Regions from separate parts of the Brachybacterium sp. NBEC-018 genome, predicted to be linked through region 2. Evidence: riboswitches for the same ligand, from Rfam matches in the RefSeq annotation. Region 2 holds a riboswitch; each other region holds the start of a gene.

Region 1 (7,470 bases), 1.5 Mb from region 2:
CGGCCCGCACCTGGGCGCCCACCTCGACCATGCGGGCCGGCGGCTGGCCGTGCCCGGGCCGGGGGCCCAGCTGCTCGGCGAGGATCCGGTCGTGCTCGACCACGTCCCAGGGCATGCCCGCCGCCTGCAGCTCCGCCGCGACGAGGCCGCCGGCGGACTCCGCCGCGGCGAGCAGGCGCAGCGGTGAGGGATCCGCGGCGGAGGCGATCGCCGCCTGCTGCCGGGCGTGCTCGGCGAGCGTCTCCTCGAGGTCATGGGGCACCGCGGAACCCGCCGCAGGGGCGACGTCGAACAGGGTCGCGGCCGGGGGCCGGCCCTCCGCGGGGACGACGGGGCCGGTCTCCCAGGAGGTGGCGGCGCGCAGCGCGGCGCCGTCGGTGACCGCGGCGGCGTGCTGGAGGATCGTGTGGACCAGGCGCAGGTCGTGGCAGCGCTCCACGCGCACCCCGGCGGCGAGCAGCCCCGGGTACCAGGTGGCCGTGTCGCTCCACACCCAGCGCGGGGTCCCCGCGGCCTCGTGCCCGGCGACGACCTCCGCCAGCCGCTCCTCGTCGAACTCCTGCCGCGGGCCGGGCTCGCCGTCCCCGCCGATCTCGCATAGCGCCACCCTGCCACCGGCCAGGCGTCCCAGCACACATGTGGTGGGGCGAGGGGCGGCGGTCATGTGCCGAGGGTACTGCGGGTCCCCGACGCCGACGGGCGCCCGGACCGCTCACGGTCCGGGCGCCCGGCGGCGGGGCCGACTACTTGATGTAGCCGTTGGGGTTCAGCACGTACTTCCTCGCCGCACCCTGGTCGAAGTCCGCGTAGGCCTGAGGCGCCTCGTCCAGCGGGATCGGGGTGGCCTTCACGGCCTTCGCGATCTGCACCTTGTCATGGAGGATCGCCTGCATCAGCTGGCGGTGGTACTTCATGACGGGGCATTGCCCGGTCGTGAACGACAGCGACTTCGCCCACCCGAGCCCCAGGCGGATCGAGAGCGACCCCTCCTGGGCGGCGGCGTCCACACCGCCGGGGTCGCCGGTGACGTAGAGCCCGGGGATGCCGAGCGCGCCGCCCGCCTCCGTGAGATCCATGAGCGAGTTCAGCACCGTCGCCGGCGCCTCGTGGCCGGCGTCGGATCCGTGACCGCGGGCCTCGAAGCCCACGGCGTCCACGCCGCACTCGACCTCCGGGACGCCGAGCAGCTGCTCGATCTGGTCGCGCGGGTCCCCCTGCGAGACGTCGACCGTCTCGCAGCCGAAGGAGCGGGCCTGCTCGAGCCGGTCGGCGTTGAGGTCGCCGACGATCACGACGCCGGCGCCGAGCAGCTGCGCGCCGACGGCGGCGGCGAGGCCCACCGGACCGGCGCCCGCGATGTACACCGTCGAGCCCGGCTTCACGCCGGCGCTGTAGGCGCCGTGGAAGCCGGTCGGGAAGATGTCCGAGAGCATCGTGAGATCGAGGATCTTCTCGAGGGCCTGGTCCCTGTCGGGGAATGTCAGCAGGTTCCAGTCCGCGTACGGGGTGAGGACATACTCGGCCTGGCCGCCGACCCAGCCGCCCATGTCGACGTAGCCGTAGGCGCTGCCCGGGCGGTCCGGGTTCACGTTCAGGCAGATCCCGGTCTTGCCCTCCTTGCAGTTGCGGCAGCGGCCGCAGGCGATGTTGAAGGGGACCGAGACGATGTCGCCCTTCTTGATGAACTCGACGTCCGGGCCGACCTCGACCACCTCGCCGGTGATCTCGTGTCCCAGGATGAGCCCCTCCGGGGCGGTGGTGCGGCCGCGCACCATGTGCTGGTCGGAGCCGCAGATGTTGGTCGCGACGGTGCGCAGGATCGCGCCGTGGGGCACCTTCCGGCCGACGTTGGCCGGGTTCACCCCCGGACCGTCCTTCAGCTCGAACTCGGGGTAGGGGGTGTCGACCACCTCGACGTGGCCTGCTCCCTTGTAGGCGACAGCTCTGTTCTCAGACATCATCGTCCTTCCGTGGAACCACTGACGAGCGGCACCGCGAGCGCACCGGGCGACCGGTGCCGCGGGCCCCGCGAGCACGGGGCCCTCCCTCGCCAGCCTGCCCCGGCGGTCAGGGAAAGACAAGGTCCGGAGGTTCTCCCTCCGGACATGACGGAGCGCCCGCCGGATCGTTCCGACGGGCGCTCCGAGAGCTGTGGGGCTCCGGGGCTCAGGCGCCCTGGATGTTCACGGCGGTGAGGCCGCGGTCGGTGCGCTCGACCTCGAAGGAGACCTTCTGGTTCTCCTCGAGGTTGCGGTAGCCGGTGCCAGCGATGTTGCTGAAGTGGGCGAAGACGTCGTCCGAGCCGTCGTCGGGGGCGATGAAGCCGAAGCCCTTGTCGGCGTTGAACCACTTCACGGTGCCAGTAGCCATGTTCCTGTAATCCTTCGATGTCGTCGGCCGAGTCTCGGCCAATGATGCCTGCCGCCGGAAGACGCTCCGCCGACGACGTGGACCCCGATCAGGGTCCGGCGGCACGCCGCGGACGACGTGCCGAGCACTAGGTTCGCAGACTTTCGCCCCGGATGCGAGCACGATTCCCCGATTGTTCATCGAAGGAGACCGATCGCTCGGTCCCGACTGCTCGGAAGCGACCCTCGAACGGAGTGCCCGCGCACGGTCGCCCGGGCTCAGCGCCCACAGGTTCAGGGGTTCCCGAGGTCCTTGACGAGCGTCTCCGAGGTCTCGGTGGCCGTCCGCCTGACGCCCCCGTCGTCCACGTACTCGTAGGAGACGGTCTCGAGCTGGCCGGTCGCGCGGTAGCCGCGTCGCTCGTAGAGCCGTCGGGCGCGCGGGTTGTCCAGCCCCACGGCGCAGGCGATCCGTCCGCGGGGCCGCGCGAGCTCCTCGGCCGCCTCCATCAGCCGGCTGCCGACGCCTCGGCCCCGTGTCGGAGCATCGACGCTGAGGTTCTTGAGCAGAGGGAGCTCCCCCTCGTCCACCTCGCAGGAACCGACGGGGAGCTCGCCGCTCCAGGCGATGAGGAAGGTGCTCTCCCCTCGCTCCTGGCGCGCGGCCGCATGGCGGGCGAAGCCCTGTCCCGCCGGCTCGCGGGCCTCGAGCAGCGCGACGTCGGCCGGGGCGCAGCGACGGATCTGGACCGGGATCTCCATCCCTCCATCATCCCGGAGGCGCACCCGACGTACGGTGCCGTCATGGCGCTTCCACCTCGGGACTCCGACCGCGACTTCAGCGCGTACAACGCCGCGCAGGCAGGGCGCCCGCCACGCCCGCTGGCCCGGCGGGCGCTGGCCGCGCTCCGCGAGCGGGTGCCTGCGCCGCGGCGGCCGCTCGCTGTCGACCTCGGCTGCGGCGCCGGGATCGAGTCCCGGTTCCTCGCGGAGAACGGGTGCGAGGTGCTGGCGATCGACGGGGACCCGAGCGTGCGCCCCGTGCTCGACGCGCTCGCGCAGACGCTGCCGATCCAGGTCCTGATCCAGCGGCTCCAGGAGCTGAAGCACCTGCCCGACGCGGACCTCGTGCTCTCCTGCGCGGCTCTGCCGTTCGTGCCCCGATCGCATTGGGATGCCCTCTGGGCGCGTGCCGTCGGCTCCCTGCGGCCGGGCGGGGTGATCGCTGTCGACCTCTTCGGCGACCACGACGACTGGGCATCCGCCGAGGGCACGTATCTGCGTCGCGACGAGGTCGAGGCGATGACCCGCGATCTCGACGTGATCGAGATCGGCGAGGAGGAGTGGGACGGCGGTTCCTTCTCCGGGCGGAAGCACTGGCACACCTACCAGGTCATCGCCCGCCGCCGCTGAGCGCCGTCACCGCTCCCCGGCGAGCGCGACCGCGTCGAGGTCCCCGTCGAGGTCCGCGGGCGTGAGGCGCGGGCCGAGCCGGGCGCCGAGGATCAGCAGCGCCGCCCCGAGCACCATGAGCAGCAGCACCGAGCCGCGAGGGCCGGTGATCCCGGCGAGCAGCGGGAGGTAGAAGGGGTACAGGGCCGGCAGCACGAGGGAGAGGCTGTAGGCGGAGCCGTACCCGGTGGAGCGCACGGCCGTGGGGAAACGCTCGGACAGATACGCGGAGACCGGGCCGTAGGCGGCGACGGTCACCACCTGCAGCAGCGCCGCGCAGAGCGCCGCCCGGGCGAGGCTCCCGGAGCCGACGGCCGCCCACCACAGGGGCGGCCCGAGGAGCAGGGCGGCGATCCCCCAGAGCGTGAGCAGCCGGCGCCGGCCGATCACCGTGGAGAGGTGCCCGGCGAGCGCCATCGCGAGCGCCTGGGCGACGGAGGCGATGCCCATGGCGAGCGCGACCTCGGTGGCGGCGAGGGCGCCGCCCTCCCCGAGCCGCGCGGTGAGCAGCAGGACCGTCGTGTTCGTGAGCAGCCAGAGCCCCGTCATCATGACGAAGGCCTGCCGGAAGGCGCCGGACCAGCGGCCTGCGAGCACCTGCCGGACGCCGCCCCGCACCGGCGTCGTATCCCCGTCCGTCGTGGCGCGGCGGGTGATCGGCGCGTCGACGACGTGCGAGCGGTAGTACAGCAGCATCCCCAGCGAGAGCAGCGCGCCGACGACGAACAGCAGTCGCCAGCCCCAGACGGCGTACTCCTCCGGCCCGAGCACCAGCAGCAGCGTGGCGGTCGCGAAGGCGATCGCCCCCTGCGCCCACGGCGCCATCGAGAGGATCAGGCCGCTCATGAGGCCACGGCGGCGCGGCGGCGACCACTCCATGGCGAGCGGGATCGCGGCGGAGTACTCCCCGGCGACGAAGATGCCGCCCAGGAAGCGCAGACCGAGGATCAGCGCGATCGTGCCCGCGCCCAGCAGCTCGTGCGTGGGCATCGCGGCGATCAGCAGCGCGCACCCGGCGGTGCCGGCGATCGCGACCTGCGTGGTGCGGGTGCGGCCCAGGCGGTCGGAGATCCTGCCGAAGACGACCCCGCCGACGGGCCGACCGAGCATCATCGCGATGACGACGATCGCGCCGGTCGCCGCCGCGACCCCGGGCCCCGCGACCGTGGCGAGCGCGGGGGTGAGCGCGGTGAGCGGCAGGAACACGTGGACGTTGTCGATGAAGTTCCCGACCACGCCGGCGCGGAGCGCGGCGCGCCCCGTGGGCGGCAGACGGTCCGGCGGGCCGACGGGGCCGGGGTGGTCGACCTCGTCGATGGTGGGTGCATCGGTCGCGGGCAGGCGCGAGCGCATGGCGGACATCCCTTCGTCAGTACGAGCTGCATCAGGTTCCACGGGTGTGATCTCAGCGCCGGCGGCGCACCCCGTGTCCGCGATCGAGTATCCCGGGTGCGGGTCGCGCCAGGCCGACGTGTCCACGGGACACCGCCGTCTTCGCGCCGGGGCCCGGGCGCGCCGACCGCCGTCGGCCGACCCGCTCCTGCCGGCGCGCCGCCCTCAGCCGATCTCGTCCGGCCAGCTCCCCGGCATCGAGCCGTCCTCGGCGGCGGGGACCATCCCGCGGTAGCCGGTGACCGTCTCCCACCGGTCTCCGCGGGCGCGGACGAACAGGTAGACCTCGCCGGCGTCCTCGATGCCCGTGAGGGCGTCGCGGCTCTCCCCGCAGCCGTACGGCAACGAGAGCACCTCGATGCTCGACCCCTCGCCGTCCGCCGGGGCTCCGGAGACCCACTCGGCGACCTGAACGGTCCACAGCGGCACGTCGTACAGCTCGTAGCGACCCGTCGCGGGCGGTCCGTCGACCGTGCCGCGCACGACGGCGTCGGACTCCGCCGCCGCGTCCGCGGGCGTCTCCAGGGAGATCCAGTCGATGCAGCTCGCGGCGGTGGCCTCGTCCTCCGGGCGCGTCGCCGGGCCGTCGCAGCCGCTGAGGGCGGCCGCTCCGGCGAGCGCGGCGAGCAGGGTGCGTCGGCGGACCATGGGCACATCGTGCACCCGCCGGACACCGTCGAGGAGGTCCGTGACCGCATCGCAACCGTGATCGTGCACCGGCCGTGGCCTGGCTCGATAGCGTGCAGGGATGACCGCTGACGCCCCCGCCTCCCCGTCCCTCGACCTCCGTGACGTGGAGGCGTTCCTGCGTGTGCCGCGGGTCTCCGCGATCGCCGCGGGCCCGGGCGGCCGGGCGGTCGCGGTGGTGCAGGAGGCCGACGAGCACCTCTCCCGCCTGGTCCCCTCCCTCTGGGAGCTCACGGCCGGCGGCCCGGCCCGGCGACTGACGGTCTCGGAGAAGGGCGAGTCCTCGCCGCGCTTCGCGCCGGACGGCTCGCTGCTGTTCACCTCCTCCCGTCCCGATCCCGCGGGGGACGCGCCCGAGGGGACGACGGCGATCTGGCGGCTGCCGCTCACCGGGGAGGCGCAGGTGCTCGCGCACGCGCCGGGCGGGCTCGAGCTGCTCGACGTGGCCGGCGACGGCACGATCCTCGCCGCGACGAGCGTGCTGCCCGGGGTGAGAATCGAGGAGGACGCCGAGGCGCGCGCGGCGCGGAAGGACGCGAAGCGCACGACGATCTGGCACACGGGCATGCCGATCCGGCAGTGGGACCACGAGCGCGGCGACTCCTCCCGCCACCTCCTGCTCGTCACCGCGCAGGGCGAGCTGCGGGATCTCACGCCGGACGCCGGCACGCTGCCCCTGCACACGGCCTCCGCGACGCTCTCCCGTGACGGGCGCACCGTCGTGACCGAGTGGACCGAGCGGATCGCCCGCGGGGAGACCCGCACCGGCCTGGTCCGCATCGACGCGGCGACCCTCGAGCGCACGGCGCTGCTCGAGGCGACGGACGAGCACGGCTACGACTCCCCCGTGCTGTCCCCGGACGGCCGGCTCCTCGCCGTCACCCGCTCCACCGTCTCCACCCCGACGGACACGAGCTACGGGCGCCTGGAGATCCACGACCTCGAGGGCGGCGGCGTGGTCGCGGCGGATCTCGGCGACCTCACCGCCGGGCAGGTGGTGTGGCAGGCCGACGGCGGCACGCTGCTCGTGAGCGGGGACCTGCACTCCTCCGGTGCGGTGCTCGCGGTCGACCCCGCGACCGGCGCCGTCTCCACGCTCGCCGCGGGCGGCGTGTTCTCCTCCCTCTCCCCCGCGGAGGACGGCTCCGTGCTCGCCCTGCGCAGCGACGTGGCGACGCCGGCCCGCCCGGTGCGGATCACCGCGGAGGGCGCCGTGGAGCTGCCCACGCCGGGCGCCGTCGGCCCGATTCCCGGCACCCTCGAGAAGGTGACCACCACGGTGGACGGCGTCGAGGTGCCCGGCTGGCTGTGCACGCCCGCGGGTGCGAGCGCCGAGGATCCCGCGCCCGCGCTGCTGTGGGTGCACGGCGGCCCGCACTCCTCCTACAACGCGTGGAGCTGGCGCTGGTGCCCGTGGCTGTTCACCGCCCGCGGCTACGCGGTGCTGATGCCGGATCCGGCGATGTCCACCGGGTACGGGGACGCGGGGCTGAACCGCGGCTGGCCGCGCCGGCCCGACGTCGTGCTCGCCGAGTGCGAGGCGCTGCTGGACCTCGTGCTCGAGCGGCCCGAGCTCGACGAGACGCGCACG
Region 2 (7,470 bases):
ACGAGCACATCCGCATCGGCACCGGGCAGGCGGCACGCTCCCACGCGGTGCCCGAGGACGAGCCCGTGACGGAGCACGCCCGCGGCTTCGCCCGCCTCGTCACCCACTACTGGGCGCGGGACGGCTTCGTCGCGGACTGGGCCGTACCCTGGGGCGCGGACCCCGGCAGCGGCCTGCTGGGCGGCATGCACCGCATCGCCCATGTCCCCGCGATGCTGATCCACGGCCGCCGCGACGTCTCCGGTCCCGTGCTCACCGCCTGGGAGCTGCACCGGGCCTGGCCCGCGAGCGAGCTCGTGGTGGTCGAGGAGGAGGGCCACGGCGGCCCGATCATGGCCGGCGCCTGGCGGGAGGCGATGGACCGCCTCACACGGTGACGGGCTCCGCCTCCGTCCGGCTCCCGGTCACGCGGCCCAGCAGCCACGCGAGCACGAGCGCCACGAGGATCCCGTTCAGCGGGGCGATGCCGAGCGCGAGGGCGTTCGAGACCCAGGCGACGACCGCGCCCGCCGCATAGGCGACGAGCGCCTGCCAGCGCACCCGCTCGGTGAGCGTGGCGAGGGCCGGCTGGCCGCCGCGCCAGCGCGCGATCCAGTCGCCGATCAGCACCCCGCCGAGCGGCGGCACGAACACGCCGAGCAGGCTCAGGTAGCCCACGATGTGCGCCTCGACGCCGGTCAGCGCGAGCACCGTGCCGATGACGACGCCGCCGATGACGAACGGGCCCTTGCGGCGGGAGCTCGCGATCTCCGCCCCGGCCACCCCGAAGGCGTAGGCGGCGTCGGCGTTGGACTTCCAGAGGTTCCCGAACAGGAAGAACAGGCCCCAGCCGATCATCCCCATGCTCACCAGGAGCGTCGTGAAGTCGCCCTCCCCGAAGGCGAGCGCGGCGACCGCGCCGAAGAACACCATGAGCCCGTTGCCCACGACGAAGCCGAGCACGCACGCGATCACGGCGTGCCGGCCGCGGCGGGCGAAGCGGGTCCAGTTCGCGGCCTGCGTGCCGGCGGAGGCGAAGGTCCCGACGACCGTGGTCACGGCGAGCGCCCAGCTCATCTCCGTGCTGGGGCGCAGGGCGAGCATGCCGCCCAGCCCGCCGACCTCCGCGAACCCGCGCCCGGTGAGCCAGAAGGCGAGGATCAGGATCAGCGGGGTCGAGACGAGCGAGACCCAGAACATGCCCTCGTAGCCGTAGAGCGCGGTGAGCATCATGAGCGCGGAGACCACGATCATCACGAGCGCCGGCGCCCAGGCGCTCTCCCAGCCCAGGGCGAGCGCCGTCATCTGGCCGATCGAGCCGACGGCCACGCCGTACCAGCCCACCTGGGTGCCGCCCAGCAGCAGCGAGACCAGCTTGGAGCCGACGGTCCCGAAGGCGTAGCGGGACATGACGACGGTGGTGAGCCCCGTGCGGGCGCCGAGGAAGCCGATCGCCGCGACATAGCTGCCCAGCACGAGGGAGCCCACGGCGAGCACGGCGAGGAACTCCGTGAAGGGGAAGGCGGCTCCCACGGAGGCGCCGGCCATGAGGGTCGGGGCGAAGACGGTGAAGCCCACGAGGACCACGCTGATGGACAGCAGGCCGCGGCGGGCCGCGGCGGGGACCGGGGTGAGCGGGTAGTCGGGGTCGACAGTGCCGCTCGCCCCGTCGGCCGTGACGGTCGTCTCCGCGCCGGGGGCGCTGAGCGGGGAGTCGGGGCTCACCGCTCCAGCTCCGCGGTCTCCACACCGATGTCCTCGCTCCAGATCTCGGGGCGCTCGGCGATCATGCGCTCCATGAGGGCCACGCAGTCCGCGTCGTCGAGGACGTCGACCTGGACGCCCCGCTCGCGCAGCAGCGCCTCGGACATCTCGAAGGTCCGGTTCTCGCCCACCACGATCCGCGGGATCTCGTACAGCAGGGCCGTGCCCGCGCACATGATGCACGGAGAGAGCGTCGTGTAGAGCACACTCCCGCGGTACACCGAGGCGCTGCGCCGGCCGGCCCGCTCGATCGCATCGGTCTCGCCGTGCAGGATCGCGGAGCCGCGCTGCACGCGCTGGTTGTGGCCCGCGCCGATCACCTCGCCCTCGTGGACGAGGACGGCGCCGATCGGCACCCCGCCCTCCTCCCAGCTCTCCCGCGCCTGCGCGATCGCGAGGTCGAGGAAGCGGCGGTCGTCGTCAGCGGTGGGCGTCCAGGTCATGGTGGTCCTTCGGGCGAGGGGAGGGAGGGGCTCCGCGGAGCCGCCCGGCAGGATACGACGCGCCCGCCCGCCGGGTCGCGGCGTCCCGCGCCGAGACCGGATCGGCATCCCCGGTGTCGTACCGTGGGACCATGTCCGACCTGCACTCCGCGCACCTGCGCGACATCGATCCCACCACCGTGTACCTCCTGGCGAAGCTGCGTCAGGACGTCTTCACGATGGAGCAGAAGGCCACCGATCCCGACCTCGACGGCCGGGACCTCGAGGACGGCACGACCATCCTGTGGATCGAGGCGGGCGGCGTGCCCGCCGCCCACATCCGCGTGCTCACGGAGGCCGACGGCACCCTGCGGATCGGCCGTCTCGCGGTCGCCGCCGCGCACCGCCGCGACGGGTTCGGCGGCCGGATCATGCGCGCCGCCCTCGACCTCACCGAGCGCCTCGCCCCGGAGGCCGAGGTGCACATCGACGCCCAGGCCTACCTCGAGAAGTGGTACCAGGGCATGGGCTACGAGACCGTGGGCCCGATGTTCCTCGAGGCCGGGATCGAGCACGTGCCCATGGTGTTCCGTCACCCCAGCAGGTCGACGATCTCCTGACGCCCGAAGTACGCGGCGGTGTCGCGGGCATTCGGCGTCCCGGCCGCCGGATCGGCGCCCGCGTCGAGCAGCGCCTGCACCACGGCCGTGTCGCCCTTGAAGGCGGCGCCCGCGAGCGGGGTCTGCCGGCGGTCGTTCGCGAGGTCCACGTCGGCCCCGCGCGCGGCGAGACCCCGCACGAGCTCCGCGTGCCCGTGGTAGGCGGCGAGCATGATCGGGGTGTTGCCCGCGGCGTCCTGCATGTCCACCGGGACGCCCTGGTCGATGACGGGCAGCAGGGCGAGGTCGCCGCCGCGGGCGAGGTCCATGATCTGCTGGGCGAGGGCCACGACCTGCTCGTCGGCAGGATCGGTCTGGTCGTTCATCCGGGCAGGCTAGCCCAGAGCAGCTGCGCGAGGGCGGGCCAGACCAGCAGCAGGGCCGCGACCGCGCCGCCCACGAGGTCCGCCCGCGTGAAGCGGCTGGGCAGCGCCCAGGTGCGCCGGGTCGCGGTCGCGAAGCCGCGCGCGTCGAGGGCGAGGGCCTGCTGCTCCGCGCCGCGCAGGGAGTCCACGAGCAGGGCGAGGGTCGCGCCGGCGAGCATCCGCGGGGAGCGGCGGCCGCCGCGGCCGCGCAGCACCCGGGTCGAGGTGATGATCTCCCACTGCCGGCCCGTGTGCCCGGCCCGCACGAGCGCCGCGACGACCGCGACGACGGGCCGCGCCGGCCAGCGCAGCCGCCCGCCGAGCGCGTCGCCGAGGGCCGTGACGTCCAGGCTCGTGAGCGCGATGACGCCGGGGGCGACGAAGGCGGTGATCCGGCAGGCCTCCTTGAGGCCCAGCAGCCAGGCCTCGCCGCTGAGGGCCGGCGCCTCGCCCAGCAGCGCCGTCGTCCAGGCGAGGCTCACGGCGGAGAGCAGCACCGGGGCGAGCCGCCACGCCGCGCCGCGCACGGAGCGGAGCACGAGCGGGGCGAGCAGCACGGTGGGCAGCAGGGCGAGCAGCCCGCCCTGCCAGGTGGAGACGGCGTAGGAGCCGACCGCCGCGAGGATGCCGATCAGGCAGAGCGTCAGCGGGTTCAGCGCGTCCGCGGGCCGGGTTGCGGGGCGGGGGACGGGCAGGATCCGCCGATCGGGCTCGTCGGACGCCCCGGGGTCGGTGGCCGCCGGTCCCTCCGCCGTGCTCGCGGCCGTCCGGGCGGGGGAGGGGTCGCCGCCCAGGTGGTGCCGGGACCCTGCGGAGGCGACGAGCACCGGGTCGTGGGAGGCGGCGACGACGGCGGTGCCACGATCCCGGGCCTCCTCGAGCAGGGCGAGCACCGCCGCCCGCCGCTCGCCGTCCAGGCCCACGGTCGGCTCGTCGAGCAGCAGCACGTCCGGTCGAGCGGCGAGGGCGGCGATGATCGCGAGCCGCCGCTGCTCCCCGCCGGAGAGCCGGTGCGGATTCGCCTCGGCGAGGTGGGCGAGGCCGGCGCGGTCCAGCAGCGACTGCGCATCCGCCGCGGCCGCGGGATCCGCCGCGTCGCCGAGCTCCCCGCGCACGGTCGAGGCGAGGAAGAAGTGCGCGGGGTCCTGGGGGACGAGCAGCAGCGAGCCGGGTCGCCGGCCGGGCTCCGCGGCGAGGGAGCGCAGCAGGGTCGTCTTCCCCGCGCCGCTCGCCCCGGTGACGACGGTGAGCAGCCCCGGCTCGATCCGCAGCTCCGGCTCCGGGGACGGTCCCGCGGCGGGCTCCGGCTCCTGCAGCTCGGGCCGCCGGTCGAGGACCTCCTCGGGCGGGCCGTCGGCGAGTACCTGCGCGCCGGGGCCCAGGACGACGATCCGGTCGAGGTGCTCCCGCCACGGCTCCACGTGGTGGTCGGCGATGACGAGGGTCCGCCCGGCGGAGGCGGCGAGCACGGCGCGGCGCACCGTCGCGGCCGCCTCGGCATCGAGCATGCTCGTGGGCTCGTCGAGCAGCATCGCCTCGGGGCGCAGGGCGAGGGCGCCCGCGAGGGCCACCCGCTGCTGCTGCCCGCCGGAGACGGCGAGCGGGTCCCGGGAGCCGTCGACGTCGACCGCCGCGGCCTCCAGGGCGCGCCGCACCCGCTCGTGGATCTCGGGGCGGGGGAGGGCCGCGTTCTCCGGGCCGATCGCCGCGTCGCGCGCGACGGTCGCGCCCACCACCGCATGCGCGGGGTTCTGCAGCAGCAGCCCCCGCTCCCCGGGGCGGGAGGGCCCGGCGGGGGCCTGCTCGAGGTCCCCGGCCTCGGGGTCGAGCAGGCCCGCCAGGGCGCGCAGCACGGTGGACTTCCCGCTCCCGCTCACCCCCGTGAGCAGCACCCTCTGCCCGGCGGGCACGCGCAGCTGCAGGCCGTCCAGAGCGAGCTCGTCCCGGCCCGTGGGGCGCCAGCGCACCCCGTCCAGGAGCAGCTCCGTCACGCAGCCGCCCTCACGCGGCGGTCGTGGCGGCGGCGCGGCGCTCGCGGTCCCGGTCCCGGCCCGCGGGCAGCGCGTCGAGCGCTCCCGTCGCGCCGAGCGCCCGCACGGCCGCCCAGCCGAGGGCGCCGCACAGCAGCGCGCCGGAGACCAGGAAGAAGGCGAGCAGGAGCAGGGCGAAGGTCCAGCTCATCTCCGGGTAGTAGGAGAAGCGCTCCCACACCCATTCGAGCGCCGCCGCGATCACGCCGCCGAGCATCGCGACGGGCAGCGTGAAGCGGCGGTAGGCGAAGATCAGGAAGCCGATCTCGACGCCGCCGCCCTGCAGCAGGCCCGAGACGACGGTGCCCCAGCCCCACTGGCCGCCGAGGATCATCTCGAGGGTCGCGGCGACGAGCTCCGCGAGCAGGGCAGCCCCGGGCTTGCGCACGATGAGCGCGGCGAGCACGGCGGGCAGGAACCAGATGCCGGCGAGGATGCCCTCGGCGGGCTTGAAGGCCGCGGTGAGCGGCCCGATCAGCGAGTACAGGGCCCCGTATCCCAGGAACGCGACCCCGAAGGCCGCTCCGATCGCGACGCTGACCAGCAGGTCGATCGTCCTCATGCGTGTCATTCCGACTCCTCTCCTCGTGGAAAGGGGCGTCCGGCGCCTGGGGCGCCGCGACGGATATCCCGACTCCCTCCGCCGGAATGACCCGGTTCAGGTTCGAGGGTCTGCGCATGCGCGCACTCTCAGCACCGTGCGGTGCTCCCCTGTCAGTGGATGACCGCGCGCCAGTCTACCGTCGCGCGCGGATCGCCTGGTCGATCGCCTCCGCGGTGGACCGCGGGTCCACGGGGGAGAGGAGGTAGTGCGTGCCGCCGCGGCCGATGATCTCGACCTGGGTGCCCGGCCGGGTCACGAGCAGCCGGTAGGTGGCCTGCGGGTCCGGGAGCGTGTGGGTGCGGCGCGAGCCGACGGCGGTGAGCTGCTCGGACGTCGGGGTGAGGACCCGGCCGCGCCGCCAGCCGTAGCCGCCCACGGTGACGCCCACCACCGAGCTCTCCAGCTCGCGCAGCTGCACGGTGCGGAAGTCCTCGACGGGCCAGGTGGCCTGCGGCCAGAACCCGCCGAGGCTCACGGTCACGCCGCGACCGTCGACCAGGACGCGCGTCGCATGGTGCGACCACGTCCACACGGCGAGCAGCGCGAAGAGCACGGCGACGGCGACCAGCAGCGGGACCGGGACGCCGCCGCGGGCGAGCGACAGCAGCACGAGCACCACCCCCGAGGCGGCGGTCAGGCCGATCCGGGTCCAGCCCACGGCCGACGGCCGGGTCGAGTCGGTGTACGACGGCGCCTCGGGCCTCATGCCCGCCCCGCGTGCGCGCTCACCAGATGCGGACGCGCTCGGCGGGCGCCCGGTACATGCCGTCGCCCTCGCGCACGTCGAACGCCTCGTGGAAGGCGTCGAGATGGCTCACCACCGTGTTGCAGCGGAACTCCATCGGCGCATGGGGGTCGATCGCGAGGCGGCGGATCGCCTCCTGCGGCCGGGTCAGGCCCCGCCACACGGTCGCCCAGGACCAGAACACGCGCTGCAGGCCGGTGAGACCGTCGAGCTCGGGGGAGTCCTCGCCCGCGGTCGCGAGGTAGGCCTTCACCGCGATCGTGAGGCCGCCCAGGTCGCCGATGTTTTCGCCGACCGTGAGGGCGCCGTTGACGTGGTGGGCGTCGTCGAGGTCCCGGGGCGAGAGCGCCGAGTACTGCTCGATGAGGGCCGCGGTGCGCTCGTCGAAGGCGGCGCGGTCCTCCTCGGTCCACCAGGTGACGAGGTTGCCGTGGCCGTCGAACTTCGAGCCCTGGTCGTCGAAGCCGTGGCCGATCTCGTGGCCGATCACGGCGCCGATCCCGCCGAAGTTCACGGCGTCGTCGGCCTCCGCGTCGAAGAACGGGGGCTGCAGGATCGCGGCGGGGAAGACGATCTCGTTGCGGCCGGGGTTGTAGTAGGCGTTGACCGTCTGCGGGGTCATGTGCCACTCGGTCTCGTCGACCTCGCCGCCCACCTTCGCGTACTCGAACTCCGCGTCGAAGCGGCGCGAGGCGCGCACGGTCGCGACGAGGTCGCCCTCGACGATCTCGAGGCCCTCGTAGTCCCGCCAGGTCTCCGGGTAGCCGATCTTCGGCACGAACAGGGAGAGCTTCTCGAGCGCCTTCGCGCGCGTCTCCTCGGTCATCCAGTCCAGGCCCTCGATCGAGACGCGGTACGCCTCGAGCAGCGCCGCGACCAGACGCTCCATGTGCGCCTTGTGC
Region 3 (7,470 bases), 160 kb from region 2:
CCAGTCCCCGTAGGGATGCCCCGCCGTCCCGGCCCGGGAGAGCCGGGCGCCCACGTCGTCGTAGATCCAGAAGCAGGGGAGCAGCGCGGCGGCGAGCTCCTCGTAGCGGCCGCGCGCCGCGAGGGCCAGGAGGTGGTCCACGTAGGCGCGGGTGGTCGGATCGGGTTGGGCCGCGAAGAGCTCCTCGGGGCCCAGGCGTCCCGCGTGCAGCTCGGTCTCCGCGGCGATCGCGCCCTGGGCGGCCCCGGCCCAGAAGGCCTGCTCCTCGGCGGAGGGTGCGAGGGTCGACGCGGCGGCGAGGGCCCGCGAGTACTCCTGGAGGTAGAGCGCGTCCTGGGCGAGGTAGCGGTGGAACGCGGGGCGGGGGAGGGTGCCGTCGGCGAGGCCGCGCACCACGGGCAGCGCGTCGATCTGCGTGCGCAGCTCGGCGGCCGCCTCCCACCACTCCTCGGCGATCGTCGCCGCGGCCGGGGCATGGGTGCCGGCCGCCTCCCACAGCGCCGCGAAGTGGGAGACCGGGCCGCTGCCCCGCCCCACCTCGAGGGAGTCCGCCGCGGCGATCGCGCCCGCGAGCCAGACCTTCGCCCCGCGCACGGCGCCGGCCCAGTCCTCCCCGCGGCCGCGGAGGGTCGCGATCGCGGAGGAGAGGGAGCAGCCGGTGCCGTGCGTGTTCCGCGTCGCGATCCGCGCGCCGGGCAGTGCGGCGAGCACGCCCTCGGGGCCGACGAGGGCGTCGGGGGAATCCGGGCCGCTCAGGTGCCCGCCCTTGGCGAGCACGAGGACCTCGTGGCGGGCGGCGAGCGCCTGCGCCTGGGCGAGGGCCTGCTCCCAGGTGCTCGCCTCGGGCTGCTCGGCGAGCACGGCGAGCTCGGGGAGGTTCGGGGTCACGAGGTGCGCGTGGCGGAGCATGTCCCTCAGCGCCTGCTCGGCGGAGTCGTCGAGCAGGCGGTCGCCGCTCGCGGCGACCATGACCGGGTCGAGCACCACCACCGGAGGGCGCACCGCGCCCAGCCAGGCGGTGACCGTGTCGATGATCGTGCCGTCGAAGAGCATGCCGATCTTCACGGCGTCGATCGTGACGTCCTCGCTCACCGCCCGGAGCTGCGCGTCGAGGAAGGCGGGCGGCGGCACGTGCACCTCGCGCACGCCGCGGGTGTTCTGGGCGACCAGCACGGTCGTCGCCGCCATGCCGTAGCCGCCGTTCGCGGCGATCGACTTGAGGTCCGCCTGGATGCCGGCGCCGCCGGTGGGGTCGGTGCCGGCGATGCTGAGGACGCGGGGGACGGGACGGCTCATCGGGCGCCCTCCCAGGCGCGGCGCAGCTCCGCCGCCGCGTCGAAGGGGGAGGGGGAGGAGCAGATCGCGGAGACGACGGCCGCGCCGTCGAGGCCCGCGCGGCGCAGGTCGGGGAGGTCCGCGGCGCTGATCCCGCCGATCGCGACGGCGGGGAGAGCGGTCGCGGCGGCGACGGCGGCGACGCCCTCGACCCCGATCACGGCGGGGGCGTCCGCCTTGGTGGTGGTGCCGTGGACGGCACCGATGCCGAGGTGGTCCGCACCGGCGGCCTCGGCCTCGCGGGCCATGGCGGCGGTCTGCGCGGAGACCCCGATGACGGCGTCCGGCCCGAGGAGCCGGCGCACGAGGTGCGCGGGGAGGTCGGACTGGCCGACGTGCACCCCGGCGAGCCGCACCCCGTTCGCGCGGGCGGCGAGGACCACGTCGACGCGGTCGTCGACGATGATCGCGACCGACGGGGGCAGGGTCTCCGCGAGGGCCGCGCAGAAGGCGAGCGTGTCCCGGGTGGGGAGCTGCTTGTCACGCACCTGGACGGCCGTGACACCGCCGGCGACGGCGTCCCGCACGGCGGTGACGGGGTCGTGGCCGGCCCGCTCGAGCTGCGGGCGGTCCACGACGAGGTAGAGGGAGAGGTCGATCTCAGGAGGGGTGCTCATCGTGGTCATCGCACCTTCGCCTGGTCACGGACGTCCTGGGCGGTCAGCGCGTGGAGCCCGTCGAGGAGCCCGACGGCGAAGGAGCCCGGGTGCTCGGCGGTGCGGGCGGAGCGCTCGGCGGCGAGGGTCAGCACGGTCGTCGCGGCGACCGCGGCGACGAGGTGGTCCTCGACCACGGCGGCGAAGGCCGCGGTGATCCCGCCGAGCGCGCAGCCGGCGCCCGTGACCTTCGTGAGCAGCGGGCTGCCGGTGGCGACGCGCACCACGCTCTCCCCGTCGGTCACGAGGTCCACCGCACCGGAGACGGCGACGACGGCGCCGGTGCTGCGGGCGAGGGACGTGGCGGCCTCGTGGGAGTCGTCGGCGGAGTCGATCGAGTCCGCGCCGCGGCCGCCGGCGGAGAGCCCGGCGAGGGCGCGGATCTCGGAGGCGTTGCCGCGGATGATCGCGGGCTGCTCGGTCACGAGCCGCGCGGCGAGGGCCGTGCGCACGGGCAGGGTCCCGACGGCGACGGGGTCCAGCACCCAGGGGGTGCCGGCGGTGCGCGCGGCGGCGACGGCCTCGACCATCGCCTCCCGCTGCTCGGCGCCGGCGGTGCCGAGGTTCACGAGGACGCCGTCGGCGATCCCCGCGAAGATGCCGGCCTCCTCGGGCACCGCGACCATGGCGGGGGAGCCGCCCACGGCGAGCAGTGCGTTCGCGACGAGGTTCGTGGTGACCACGTTGGTCAGGCACTGCACGAGGGGGACCCGCGTGCGGACCTCCTCGAGGGCGGCCGCGAGGACCGCCGGGTCGGTGGGGGCAGAGGCGTGCGCGAGTGTCATGGCGACATCCCTTCGCTAGTCCGAGCTAGATCAGGTTCGACGGGTGTCATCTCAGCCCGGTCCTCGGGCACCCCGTGTCACTGCAGGCCACCGTACGTGATCGGCGCCCGCGCGGGGGCGGCGTCCGTGGCCGGGCGGCCGACGTCGCCCCCGGAGGGGAGCGCCTCAGGCGGTGCGCAGGCCGCGCCGCACGAGGAGCAGGCAGAGGGCGCAGAGCACCACGAGCATCGAGAGCGAGGCGGGGTAGGCGAGCAGCGGCAGCAGTGCGGCGAGGATCGTCGGCAGCAGGAACCCGAGGTAGGCGAGGGCGTAGTAGACGCCGGTGAGCCCGGCGAGGTCCTCTGCCGTCGCGATGCTCTGCACCTGCAGCAGTCCGGCGACGACGAGCGTGCCGTAGGCGGCGCCGAGCACCATCGCCACGAGGATGCCGAGGACCGGGCTGCCGATGGCCGTCGCGAGCACCGCGAGCAGCAGGCCCGCGCACATGGCCGCCTGGCCCACGGGCAGGGAGCGGCCGCCGGTGAGGCGGTCCAGCCGCGGCACGAAGGACTGCACGACGGCGCCGGTGCCGAGGGTGAGCACCGTCAGCGCCGTCGCGTAGAGCGTCGCGCTCTCGCCGAGGTGGTGCTGCACGCTCGCGGGGATGACCGCGTAGGCGACGCCGGCCGCGCCGAAGATCCACGGCGCCGCGGGGACCACGGCGCGGGTGAAGCGGCGGTGCCCGGCGGCGGGCACGCGGAGGTCCTGCCACCAGTGGCCGGCGGCGGGCGCGTCGGCATGACGGGTCTCCGGGGCGAGCAGGAGCAGCGGGGTCGCGAGCAGCGCGAGACCGCCGTGCACGAGATAGGGGAGGACCTCGGGGAGCGGGGCGAACTGGGCGAGCAGCCCGCTCACCCCGGCGCCGAGCGCGAAGCCGAGCGTGAGGGTGAGGGAGGGGCGGCGGGCGCCCGCGACGGCCGGGGCGCCGATCTCGTACGGCGGCGAGGAGAGCTCCTTCATCCAGGCCGTGCCGACGGACATGGCGGCGCCCACCCCGAGACCGGCGAGCACCCGGCCCAGGCACAGCAGCGCGAAGACATGGGGGCTCGCGGCGAGCAGCGCGCTGCCGAGCACGGTCGCGGCCATGCCCACGAGCATCACGGGGCGGCGGCCGTGACGGTCGGAGAGCGCGGCGGCGACGAGCAGGCCGGGGGCGAGCCCGGCGACGTAGGTGCCCAGCAGGAGGTTCGCCTGCCAGGCGGCGTAGTGGCCCACGGACTCGTAGACGTGCAGGAGCGGGGTGAAGTGGTTGCCGCCCCAGGCGAGCAGGAAGGTCGCGGGGACCACGAGCCTCCAGGGGGCGCGGATCGCGGTGCGGCTCATCGTGCGCCCCCGTCGAGCTCGTAGGCGTCCTCGACGTGCGCGCGCAGGCGCTCGGCGAAGGCCGCCGGGTCTCCCGCGGTGAGGAGCGCGGCGAGCTCCTCGTGCTCGGCGAGGAGGGCGGGCATGGTGCCGCTGCGCTCGTCGAGGACGGCCGCGGTGAGGCGGGCGAAGCGGGGGCCGAGGTCCTCGCAGATCCCGGCGACGACGCTGTTGTCCGCGGCGGCGATGAGGGCGAGGTGGAAGTCGAGGTCCGCGGCGGCGAAGGCGAGCGGGTCCTGGGCGGTCGCGGCGGCGCGCTGCTGGGAGAGCAGCTCCGCGAGCTCCTCGGCGAGGGCGGGGATGGCGTCGGGCCTCGAGAGGAGGGCGGCGCCGGCGGAGGCCTCGAGCATGGTGCGCACGGCGATCAGCTCCCGGCGCTCCCGCGGCGTGACGGTGGTGACCAGGGCGCCCTTCTTGGGGAGCAGGCGCACGAGGCCCCAGCGCTCGAGCTGCAGCATGGCCTCGCGGGCGGGGGTGCGGCTGATGCCGGTGGCCTCGGCGAGGTCGCTCTCGCGCAGCAGCTCGCCGGCGGGCAGATCGCCCTCGACGATGCGGCGGGCGGCCTCGGCGGCGGCGCGGCGGGCGAGGGTGCCCCGGTCGGGGTTCCTCCAGGGGAGGGCGTAGGCGATGTTCACGCCCCCGACCCTAGATGATGCATGCATCAAGGGATGCATTGGGGTGAGGAGTGAGACGTCGGCCGGCCGGCCGCTGCGGGCCTGCGGGCGGCCCGGATGCACCGGACCCCCGAGGAGCGGGGCTCCCCGGGGGTCCGGTGTCGAGGCGGCGGGCAGGGCCCGCCGGGTCTCAGAGGGTGCTGGCGAAGGGGTCGAAGTCCGCCGGGACCGGCGGGACCGCGCCGACCGAGCTCGCGACCGTGACGAACTCGCCCGAGGCCGCGGACTCCTCGGCCGAGAGCATGATGTCGAGCACGTGGTAGCCGAGCTCGCCGCTCGCCACATGGGGACGGCCCTCGCGGATCGCGCGGACCATGTCCAGCAGGCCCAGGCCGCGGCCCACGACCACGCCCTCCTGCGGGACCTCGATCCACTCCTGCTCCGGCGGCTTCTCGCCGAGGGCGTCGAACGGCTTCACGTAGGCGATCCGACCCTCGAACTGGTTGGGGTCGGGGACCACGAGGGAGCCCTCGGTGCCGTGGATCTCGACGATGCCCTGGCGGGCGAGCGGCGAGTCGAAGCTGACCAGGGAGGTGCCGGTCTGGCCGGCCTCGAACTGGGTGAGCACCGAGATCGTCGAGGGGACCTCGACGGGGAAGGTCTGCCCCGCGTTCGGGCCCACCTTGATCGCGCGCTCCTCGGAGGCGCGCAGGCCCACGGCGGCGACCTTCTCGACCGAGCCGAACAGGCTCACGAGGGTCGTGAAGTAGTACGGGCCCATGTCGAGCAGCGGGCCCGCGCCCTTGGCGAAGAGGAAGCCGGGGTTCGGGTGGAAGACCTCGGGGCCCTGGTACTGCATCGAGGTCTGCGCGAAGAGCGGGCGGCCGATGGTGCCCTTGGCGATCTCGCGCTTGGCGGTCTGCACGCCCGGGCCGAGCACCGTGTCCGGTGCGCAGCCGACGCGCAGGCCCGCGGCCTCGGCCTGCTGCAGCAGGGCGGCGGTGGACTCGCGGTCCAGGCCCAGCGGCTTCTCGGTCCACACGTGCTTGCCGGCCGCGATCGCGGAGGAGGAGACCTCGGCGTGGACGGCGGGGATCGTCAGGTTCACGACGACCTGTACGTCCGGGTGGTCCAGGACGTCCTGGGCCGTGCCGTGCGCGGGGACGGCGTGCTTCTCCGCCTGGGCGCGGGCGCGGTCGGTGTCGAGGTCGCCGAGGATGAGGACCTCGACGTCGGGGAAGGAGTTCAGGTTCTCGAGGTAGGTGTCGGAGATGACGCCCACGCCGATGAAGCCGACGCCGATGGGGCTGCTCATGCGACGAAGCCCCCGTCCACGAGGAAGCGGTAGCTGTTCTCGACGTCCTCGAAGACGTCGCCGGGGACGTTGTCGTACTCGATGACGGCGTACTTGACGTTCGTCGCGGCCTTGAGCGCCTCGACGGTGGGCACGTCGCCCTCGCCGGCGTGGCGCTGGTCGAGGTCCGAGGAGTTGAACTTCGGGGCGTCGGGTGCGAAGGGGTTCGAGGCCGGGGCCACGCCGTCCTTCACGTGCACGGCCACGAGACGGTCGCCGAGCTCCTCGACGAGCGCGACGACGTCCTGGCCGCCGACGAGGGCCCAGAACAGGTCCAGCTCGATCTCGACCGACGGGTCCACGAGGGAGAGGAAGCGCTGGTAGGCGGTCTGGCCGTCGAAGCTCGCGAGGAACTCCTGGGCGTGGTTGTGGTAGCCGACCTTGAGGCCGAACTCCTTGGCCTTCTCCGAGGCGGCGTTGAGGCGCTCGGCGATGTCCTTCACGCCGTCCTCGGTGATCCAGCGCTCGGTGGGGACCATCGGGTCGATGACGGTCGAGATGCCGATCTCGGCGGCGGCCTCGAAGACGACCTCGTTGGAGGGGGTGGGGATGGAGCCGTCCGGGGTCCACAGCTCGTCGGAGAGCAGCGGGGCGTGCCCGGTGGGGGAGGCGAGGCCGCTCTTGTCGAGGGCCGCGCGGATCTCCGCGGGGCGGCGGACGAAGTCGAACGCCTCGACGTTCTTCAGCCCGATCTTCGCGAGCTTGTCGAGGGAGCCGTCCATGTCCGCAGTGAACTCTGCGGCCAGGGTGTACAGCTGAACGGAGGCAACGGGAAGTGCCACGGGGAACCTGCTTTCACGCGTCATCATCGGGCGAGAACCACGCCGGGGAGGCGTGCTGGTGGAACGCTAGCACGCAAAAGCCTCCATGTGGAGGTTTTCTTTGGGTACAGTGCGGTCCATGGCAGCGAAGCACTCCCTCCCCGCGGGCCCCGATCCCGACGCACCGGCCCCCGCCCCCGATGCGACGGAGCCGGCGGACGCGGCCGCCGAGCGCGCCCCCGAGCCGATCGGCCGGCCGGGCGCGTACTCCAAGGGCGTCGCCCGCCGCCAGGAGATCCTCGACCGCGCGATCGAGGTGTTCCGCGAGCGCGGGGCCGACGGCACCTCCCTGCGCCGCATCGCGACCGCCATCGGCGTCTCCCACGCCGCGCTGCTGCACTACTTCGACTCGCGCGAGCAGCTCCTCGTCGCCGTCTACCAGCACGCCGAGACGCGCCGCGAGGAGGGGTCGGAGTACCGCAGCGGCGTGAGCGCCGCGCTCGACGCGATGATCCGCGCGGCGGAGGTCAACGTCGAGGTCCCCGGTCTCGTCCAGCTCTACTC
Region 4 (7,470 bases), 890 kb from region 2:
CCCTGTTCCTCCTCCCGCTGACCTTCCTCCCGGAGCGGGCGCGCACCGTGGTCGCAGGGATCGGGGGAGCGGCGCTCACCGTCGTCGGCGCCTCGTACGGCGGGCTGATGCTCGTGCCCGGCATGTTCCTGCTCGGCTTCGCCGCGGCCGCGATCGACCTGCCGCGACGGTTCGAGCGCTCAGCCCGGCCCGGTCTCGTGCTCGCCGCCGTCGCGGCCGTGGTCGCCGTGCCGGCGGTGCTCCTCCAGCTGCGCAGTCCCGCCGCGGCGGGCTTCGACACGGTCAGCGCCGTGGCCGGTCTCGCGAGCGGCATGGCCCTCGTGGGCGTGATCGCCGCCCTGCTGCACACCCCGCTGCGCCCCCTGCTCGCGGCGGTCCTCGCGCCGCTCGGCCGGATGGCGCTCACGAACTACGTCTCCGCGACCCTCGTGGTCGTGGGGGCCGGCCTGGCCTTCTCCGTGCCGCCGCAGCTCGTGCGGGGCGAGGCCGCGCTCGTGCTCGACGACGCCGGGATGGCCGCGATCTGGGGTGGCTGCGCGCTCCTGCTCGTACTCCAGGTGCTCGTCGCCCGCGCCTGGCTGGCGCGCACGGCCCAGGGCCCGCTCGAGCGGCTGTGGCGCTTCGCGACCTGGCACGGGGAGCCGCGCCGGGTCGCGGGTCAGTAGATCCCGTCGTGGGTGGGGGTGAAGTCCTTCGCGACGCTCGACCAGATGCCGGCGCCGCAGGAGATCGGCGTGCGCGTGTAGCCGGAGGTCGTCGAGAACCGGGTCGTGGTCACGGCGGTCGCGACCTCCCAGCGGATGTTGGGGCTGCAGCCCTCGCCGTTCGCGTACCACCGCGCCACCCTCGAGGAGTAGTGCGCGTAGGCGCTCGCGCACTCGGCGCTCGAGGCGGCGGTCAGCTCGCTCCACTGCGGGGCGGCCATGCCCAGCGGCACGAGCCGCACCGCGTTCGTGAGGCGACCGGAGGAGGTGCGGCCGTCCTGCCAGGAGATCTGCAGGTCCATGTCCTCCCCGGCGTCCACCGAGCTCGCGCGCACCACGTTCCAGCGGGTCGAGTAGACGGTGCGGGAGGCGCCCGCGACGGTCTCCGTCCCGGCGGCCTCCCAGGTGCTCTCCGTCTTCACACCAGCGGTGCGCACGCCCGGCTGGCTGAGCCGGCTGAGGTAGCCGTAGCTGTTGGTCGCCGTGAGGCTGCGCTGGAGCGTGGTCGCGCCGTTCGGGTTCCGGTCCGGGCCGGAGAGGTTCGCGATGTCGAGGCGGAACGCGAGCGGGTAGGCGGTCGTGTCGATCGCGCAGGGGTTCTGGTTGCGCACGTTGATCGTGGAGGTCTGCAGGTACCCGTTGAGGCCGCCGGGGCCGTCGTACCAGATCGTGAAGGTGGGGCGGGTGGTGCCGGAGCAGCCGTCGTACGCGGCGACCTCCTGCGTGCGGGCCGCGAACAGCGCGTCGATCGCGGCGGTCGAGGGGCAGGCGGCGCTCGCCGCGACGGCGGGGGCGGCCGTGGCGACGACGGCGGTGGGGAGGGTCCAGGCGGGCGCCGCGCACGAGGGCGCGGCGGGACAGCGAGGCGGTGCTCATGGGGTTCGATTCCGTCGAGGAGTGGTCGGAAGAAGGAGCCCGTTCGTGCAACGCCGACGTTCAACCAGGGGACCCGGTGACCGTAGGGGCGCGCACAGCAGTACCGCCCCAGGAATGGCCTCCCGGGGCGGTGAAAAGTGTGAGTCACGGGTTGTCGGGGTGAACGTGCAGGTCAGCGCCTGGTGAGCTGCGGCGCACCGACCGCTTGTGCGGTGAGCGGGGTCTCCTGCCCTGCCCTGGGTGCGACCCCCGCGGAGCTGACTCAGCAGGCCGCGGGCACCGGGGCGTCCTCCACCACGGTCGCCGCGACGGCGCGGCGGTGCACCAGCAGCGACGCGCCCGCGATCCCGAGGCCCAGCACCGCGAGGACCACCCCGGTCCACGCCGGGGCGAGCAGGCCCCATCCGGCGGCGAGCACCGCCGCGCCCAGCGCCGCCCCGAGCGAGTTGCCGATGTTCAGCGCGGAATGATGCAGGGCCGCCGCGAGCGAGGGGGCGTCCGGGGAGGCGTCGAGCAGGAACAGCTGCAGCGAGGGGCCCATGAGCTGCGAGGTCACCGCGATCGCGAACAGCAGCGCCATCCCGGCGATCGCGTGCTGGGCGACCAGCGCGAAGATCGCGAGCGTGATCGCCATGCCCACGAGGCCCATGAGGATCGTCCCGTAGATGCTGCGGTCCGCGAGCCGGCCCGCGATCACATTGCCCACCGTCATGCCCACGCCGAACACGAACAGCGCGACCGGCACGGCGCGCTCGCCGAGGCCCATCACGCCCGGCACGATCTCGCCCACGTAGCTGTACACCGCGAACATGCCGCCGAACCCGATCGCACCGATCCCGAGCCCGAACCACACCTGGCCGCGGCGCAGCGCCCCCAGCTCACCGCGGATCGAGCCGGTGCCCGTGGAGCCCTCCGGCTCCGGCACCAGGCGCCAGATCGCGAGGGTCGACGCCGCTGCGAGCACCACGACGATCACGTACGCCGAGCGCCAGCCCACCGACTGCCCGAGCGCTGTCGACGCCGGCACGCCGAGCATCGTCGCGATCGTCAGGCCCAGCATCACGAGGGACACCGAGCGGGCGCGCCGCCCCGGCGGGGACAGGCGCGAGGCGACGAGCGCCGAGACCCCGAAGAACGCGCCGTGCGGCAGCCCCGCCACGAAGCGGGCGAGGGCGAGCACCGTGAAGCTCGGCGCGATCGCCGAGGCCAGGTTCCCGAGGCCGATCAGCGCGATGAGCACCACCAGGAGCCTCGCCCGCGGCACGCGCACCGCGGCGATCGTCACGAGCGGCGCCCCGATCACCACGCCCAGCGCGTAGAGCGTGATGAGCATGCCCGCCTGCGGCACGCTCACCTCGAGCGAGCGCGCGATCTGCGGCAGCAGACCCATCGACGCGAACTCGGTGGTGCCGATCGCGAAGGCGCCGAGCGCCATCGCGAGGATGACCAGCCGCAGCCGGCCCGGGGGCAGGGGAGCGGGGGCCGCAGGCGGCAGGGTGGTGGTCGAGGTGCTCAACAGGGGCTCCAGCGCGGGGTGGTTCAGGGCATCGCTGCCGACGCTGGCACCGGTGGGGACCCCTCGATCCTACGGGCGAGCGGGCACCGATGGGGAGGGCAGGTACACCGTGCCGCCCTGCTCGCGGAACTCCCGGGACTTCGCCTCCATGCCCGCGAGCGCGATCCGCTCCTGGGCGGGCATGTCCCCGTAGGTGTCGCGGATGTCCTGCGAGATCCGCATCGAGCAGAACTTCGGCCCGCACATCGAGCAGAAGTGCGCCGTCTTCGCGGGCTCCGCGGGGAGCGTCTCGTCGTGGTACTGCTCCGCGAGCTGCGGGTCCAGGGACAGACCGAACTGGTCCCGCCAGCGGAACTCGAAGCGGGCCTTCGAGAGCGCGTCGTCGCGGTCGCGGGCGCCGGGGTGGCCCTTGGCGACGTCCGCCGCGTGGGCGGCGATCTTGTAGGTGATCACGCCGGTCTTCACGTCGTCGCGGTCGGGGAGGCCCAGGTGCTCCTTGGGCGTCACGTAGCAGAGCATCGCCGTGCCGTAGCGGGCGATCTCGGTGGCGCCGATCGCGGAGGTGATGTGGTCGTACGCGGGGGCGATGTCCGTGACGAGCGGGCCCAGCGTGTAGAACGGGGCGCCGTGGCACAGCTCCTGCTGGCGCTCCACGTTCTCCCGCACGAGGTGCAGCGGCACGTGCCCCGGCCCCTCGACCATGACCTGCACGTCGTGCTCCCAGGCGCGGGCGGTGAGCTCCGCGAGCGTGTCGAGCTCCGCGAACTGGGCGGCGTCGTTCGCGTCCGCGAGGGAGCCGGGACGCAGCCCGTCACCGAGGGAGAAGGAGACGTCGTAGCGGGCGAAGATCGCGCACAGCTCGTCGAAGTGCTCGTAGAGGAAGTTCTCGCGGTGGTGGGCGAGGCACCAGCCGGCGAGGATCGAGCCGCCGCGGGAGACGATCCCCGTGACCCGCTCCGCCGTGAGCGGCACGTGCCGCAGCAGCACGCCCGCGTGGATCGTCATGTAGTCCACGCCCTGCTCGCACTGCTCGATCACCGTGTCCCGGAAGATCTCCCAGGTCAGGGCGTTCGCATCCCCGCCCACCTTCTCGAGCGCCTGGTAGATGGGGACCGTGCCGATCGGCACGGGGGAGTTGCGCAGGATCCACTCGCGGGTGGTGTGGATGTCCTCCCCGGTGGAGAGGTCCATGACGGTGTCCGCACCCCAGCGGGTCGCCCACTCGAGCTTCGCGACCTCCTCCGCGATCGACGAGGTCACCGCCGAGTTGCCGATGTTCGCGTTGACCTTCACGAGGAACGCGCGGCCGATGATCATCGGCTCCGCCTCCGGGTGGTTCACGTTCGCGGGGATGATCGCGCGGCCCGCCGCGAGCTCGCTGCGCACGAGCTCCACGTCGCAGCCCTCGCGCAGCGCCACGTACCGCATCTCCGCGGTGATCTCCCCGCGGCGGGCGTAGTGCATCTGCGTGACCCGTCGGCCCTCGAGGCCGCGCAGCGGCTCCCGCCGCGCACCCCGCCACTCCGCGCTCGCCTCCCCGCGGCGCACGGCGCTGCGGCCGTCGTCCTCGAGGCTCCGACCGCGGCCCGTGTAGTCCTCGACGTCGCCGCGGCCGCGGATCCAGTCCGCGCGCAGCGGGGCGAGTCCCTCCTCCGGCTCGCAGCCGGGGCCCGCGGTGCGGTAGACGGTCACGGGCGGGTTCTCCGCGCCGCTCGGGGCGGGGTCCTGGGAGATCCGGGTGACGGGCACGCGGATGCCGTGCTCGGGATCCTCGAGGTGGTCGAGGGTGTGGGTGGGGTAGTTCTCAGGGCGTGCGGACATGCAGTCGCTCTCCTTCTTCCTTCGCCGGCATGACCCGGGCAGGTTCGGTCGGTACTCGGACCGCGACAGTCCGATCTCAGCCCGTTGCGACGGGCACCCGAGGGATCGGCGAGCACCGTACCCCAGGAGCGGGAGGGCCGGCGGCGCCGTCCGTCGGCGGGGCCGACGGGCCGGTCTGATCGCGACGGACCTGCGGGCCGACGGGCCGACGAACCTGCCCGATCGGCTGTGCTCCGCGACCGCGGCGCCTACAGTGGGCCCCTGCCACCGCGGGACCACCAGGAGCGACGATGACCCAGCCCCAGCCCGGCCTCCCCGAGCCCCGGCCCGGCTTCCACGGGCCGCAGTTCGGCGCGCCCGTGCCCGCCCCGGACCGTCGCGAACGGCGGGACGGAGCCCGCTACGGCATGGCCCTCGTCGCGACCGTGATCGGCTCCTACCTGCTCGCGCAATGGTCCCCGGTCGGGTTCGTCGGCTTCGACGACCCGCTGCTGAGGCTCCAGGGCATCGGCCAGCTCGGGATCGGCCTGCTCGTGCTCGCGGGCGGCCTCGCCCTCGCGCCCACCGCCCTGTGGCGGGCGGCGCTCGCCGTGCTGGTCGTCGTCGTGCCCGTCCTGCTCGGGACGGTCCTCGTGATCCCGTACCTCCGGGGCGACCTGGACATGCCGCAGCCCTTCCCGCGGATGCTGGACCTCTCGATCCTGGGCCCGGCCGTGGGGCTGCTGGGCTGGCTGATCGTGCGCGGACGCAGCCCCGTGACGTACGTGCTCGTGCTGGGCTTCCTGCTGATCCTCCCCGCGCAGTGGGCGGTCATGTTCTACGGGATCCCGAGCCCTGTGCTGTGGGGCGTCGAGCTCGTACTCGCCGCGGTGATCGGGATCGGCGCGGCGTGGCTCGCGGCGCTCGGCTCGCGATGGCTGCTGGGGACCGTGCGGCGGTGACCTGCCGGAGCGGGCCGCTCAGGGGCGCGTGACGAACCCCTGCTCGACCATGAAGTCGAAGGCGACGTCCGCCGGGAGCTCGCCGCCCTCGTCGACCCGCAGGTTCAGCGCCCGCAGGGCGTCGTCCGTGATGGCGGGGGAGATCTGGTCGAAGACGTCCGCGAGCTCGGGGTGCTTCTCGAGCGTCGCGGTGCTGAGCACCGGGGCGACGTTGTAGGCGGGGAAGTAGCCCTTGTCGTCCTCGAGGATCGTGAGGTCCAGGCTCTCGATGCGGCCGTCGGTCGTGAAGACCTCGCCGAAGTTGCAGGCGCCGCGGGCGGTCGCGGTGTAGACGGCGCCCGTGTCGTAGATCGAGATGTTCTCCTCGGGGACGCCGTCGGCGGCGTCGCGGGGGATGCCGTAGTCCTCCAGCAGCGGGATCAGGCCGTCGGCGCGGGAGTTGAACTCGGGCTCCACGCAGATCGTGCGGTCCTCGACGGGGAGGTCAGCGATCTCGCTCAGGGAGCTGATCCCGCCCAGCTCCTCGACGGCGTCGGAGCGCACGGCGAGGGCGTAGGTGTTGTTCAGCGGAGCGGGCGGCAGCCAGGTGAGCCCGTTGGCGACGTCGGCGTCGCGCACGGCCTCCCACTGCGCCTGCTTGTCCGGGATGCCCTCGGTCTCGCCCATGTAGGTGAGCCAGGCGGTGCCCGTGTACTCCCAGGTCATGTCCGCGTCGCCGGAGGTCATGAGCTCGCGCACGGGGACGGAGCCGGGGACGTTGGTGAGGTCGTCGACCTGGAACCCGGCGGCCCGGGCGGCGATCACGCCGATCTTGCCGAGGATGAGCTGCTCGGTGAAGTTCTTGCCGGTGACCGTGAGCGAGGCGTCGGCGGGGAGGCCCTCGATGGGGGTGATCGAGCCGGGGGCGACGTCCGGCGTGTAGGCGGTCGCGGGGCGCAGGCCGCAGCCGGCGATGGGCAGCAGGGCGAGGCCCGCGAGGGCGCCGAGGTGCCGGCGGGAGATGCCGCCGGGGTGCGGCGCGGAGGGGGCCGCGGGGGTGGAGATGCGGGGCATGGTCACAGTCCCTTCGGCCGGGCGATGTGCTCGACGACCCGGCCCACCCAGTCCACGATCAGGGCGAGCAGGGCGATGAGCAGGGCGCCCGCGATGAGCACCGTGAACAGGTAGAGGTTCACGCCGGTGGTGATGAGCAGGCCCAGGCCGCCGCCGTTCACGAAGGCGGCGAGGGAGGCGGTGCCGACCAGCAGCACGAGGGCGGTGCGCACGCCGGAGAGCATGACGGGCACGGCGAGCGGGAGCTCCACGCGGAGCAGCACGGACAGCGCCGTCATCCCCATCCCTCGGCCGGCCTCGACGAGCCGCTGGTCCACGCCGCGGATCCCGATCATGGTGTTCCGCAGCACGGGGAGCACGGCGTAGAGCACGAGCGCGATCACCGCGGCGCGGAACCCGTCCGGCACGAGCGCGGCGATCAGCACGATGAGGCCCACGGCCGGTGCCGCCTGCCCGAAGTTCACGACCGCGAGGATCGGCTCGGCGACCCGCCGGAACGGCTTGCGCGTGAGCAGGACCCCGAGGGGGATCGCGATGACCAGCACCAGCACGGTCGAGA

Evidence for each region. Region 2 has a riboswitch for thiamine pyrophosphate ahead of NLU66_RS14205 (ECF transporter S component). Riboswitches for the same ligand answer to the same signal wherever they lie in the genome.
Region 1: it holds a riboswitch for thiamine pyrophosphate, as region 2 does, so the genes downstream of both, NLU66_RS07235 (MFS transporter) here and NLU66_RS14205 (ECF transporter S component) in region 2, are expected to answer to the same signal.
Region 3: it holds a riboswitch for thiamine pyrophosphate, as region 2 does, so the genes downstream of both, thiM (hydroxyethylthiazole kinase) here and NLU66_RS14205 (ECF transporter S component) in region 2, are expected to answer to the same signal.
Region 4: it holds a riboswitch for thiamine pyrophosphate, as region 2 does, so the genes downstream of both, thiC (phosphomethylpyrimidine synthase ThiC) here and NLU66_RS14205 (ECF transporter S component) in region 2, are expected to answer to the same signal.

Annotation. Positions count from the first base shown of each region.
Region 1 covers NZ_CP100650.1:1,619,978-1,627,447, reverse strand. The annotation lists gene NLU66_RS07260 (bifunctional 3'-5' exonuclease/DNA polymerase) at 1-664, opposite strand, end outside; gene fdhA (formaldehyde dehydrogenase, glutathione-independent) at 744-1,958, opposite strand; gene NLU66_RS07250 (cold-shock protein) at 2,167-2,370, opposite strand; gene NLU66_RS07245 (GNAT family N-acetyltransferase) at 2,643-3,110, opposite strand; gene NLU66_RS07240 (class I SAM-dependent methyltransferase) at 3,153-3,761, shown strand; gene NLU66_RS07235 (MFS transporter) at 3,768-5,153, opposite strand; TPP riboswitch at 5,145-5,237, opposite strand; gene NLU66_RS07230 (hypothetical protein) at 5,358-5,840, opposite strand; gene NLU66_RS07225 (prolyl oligopeptidase family serine peptidase) at 5,941-7,470, shown strand, end outside.
Region 2 covers NZ_CP100650.1:3,124,910-3,132,379, reverse strand. The annotation lists gene NLU66_RS14235 (alpha/beta fold hydrolase) at 1-377, shown strand, start outside; gene codB (cytosine permease) at 367-1,704, opposite strand; gene NLU66_RS14225 (nucleoside deaminase) at 1,701-2,186, opposite strand; gene NLU66_RS14220 (GNAT family N-acetyltransferase) at 2,318-2,785, shown strand; gene NLU66_RS14215 (ankyrin repeat domain-containing protein) at 2,758-3,150, opposite strand; gene NLU66_RS14210 (ATP-binding cassette domain-containing protein) at 3,147-5,180, opposite strand; gene NLU66_RS14205 (ECF transporter S component) at 5,191-5,781, opposite strand; TPP riboswitch at 5,838-5,942, opposite strand; gene NLU66_RS14200 (hypothetical protein) at 5,957-6,529, opposite strand; gene NLU66_RS14195 (M13 family metallopeptidase) at 6,549-7,470, opposite strand, start outside.
Region 3 covers NZ_CP100650.1:2,963,200-2,970,669, reverse strand. The annotation lists gene NLU66_RS13470 (bifunctional hydroxymethylpyrimidine kinase/phosphomethylpyrimidine kinase) at 1-1,296, opposite strand, end outside; gene thiE (thiamine phosphate synthase) at 1,293-1,952, opposite strand; gene thiM (hydroxyethylthiazole kinase) at 1,958-2,776, opposite strand; TPP riboswitch at 2,767-2,861, opposite strand; gene NLU66_RS13455 (MFS transporter) at 2,942-4,138, opposite strand; gene NLU66_RS13450 (GntR family transcriptional regulator) at 4,135-4,812, opposite strand; gene NLU66_RS13445 (Gfo/Idh/MocA family protein) at 4,982-6,106, opposite strand; gene NLU66_RS13440 (sugar phosphate isomerase/epimerase family protein) at 6,103-6,927, opposite strand; gene NLU66_RS13435 (TetR/AcrR family transcriptional regulator) at 7,046-7,470, shown strand, end outside.
Region 4 covers NZ_CP100650.1:152,708-160,177, reverse strand. The annotation lists gene NLU66_RS00690 (DUF418 domain-containing protein) at 1-665, shown strand, start outside; gene NLU66_RS00685 (hypothetical protein) at 659-1,315, opposite strand; gene NLU66_RS00680 (MFS transporter) at 1,843-3,096, opposite strand; gene thiC (phosphomethylpyrimidine synthase ThiC) at 3,166-4,917, opposite strand; TPP riboswitch at 4,915-5,028, opposite strand; gene NLU66_RS00670 (hypothetical protein) at 5,208-5,858, shown strand; gene NLU66_RS00665 (glycine betaine ABC transporter substrate-binding protein) at 5,877-6,911, opposite strand; gene NLU66_RS00660 (ABC transporter permease) at 6,914-7,470, opposite strand, start outside.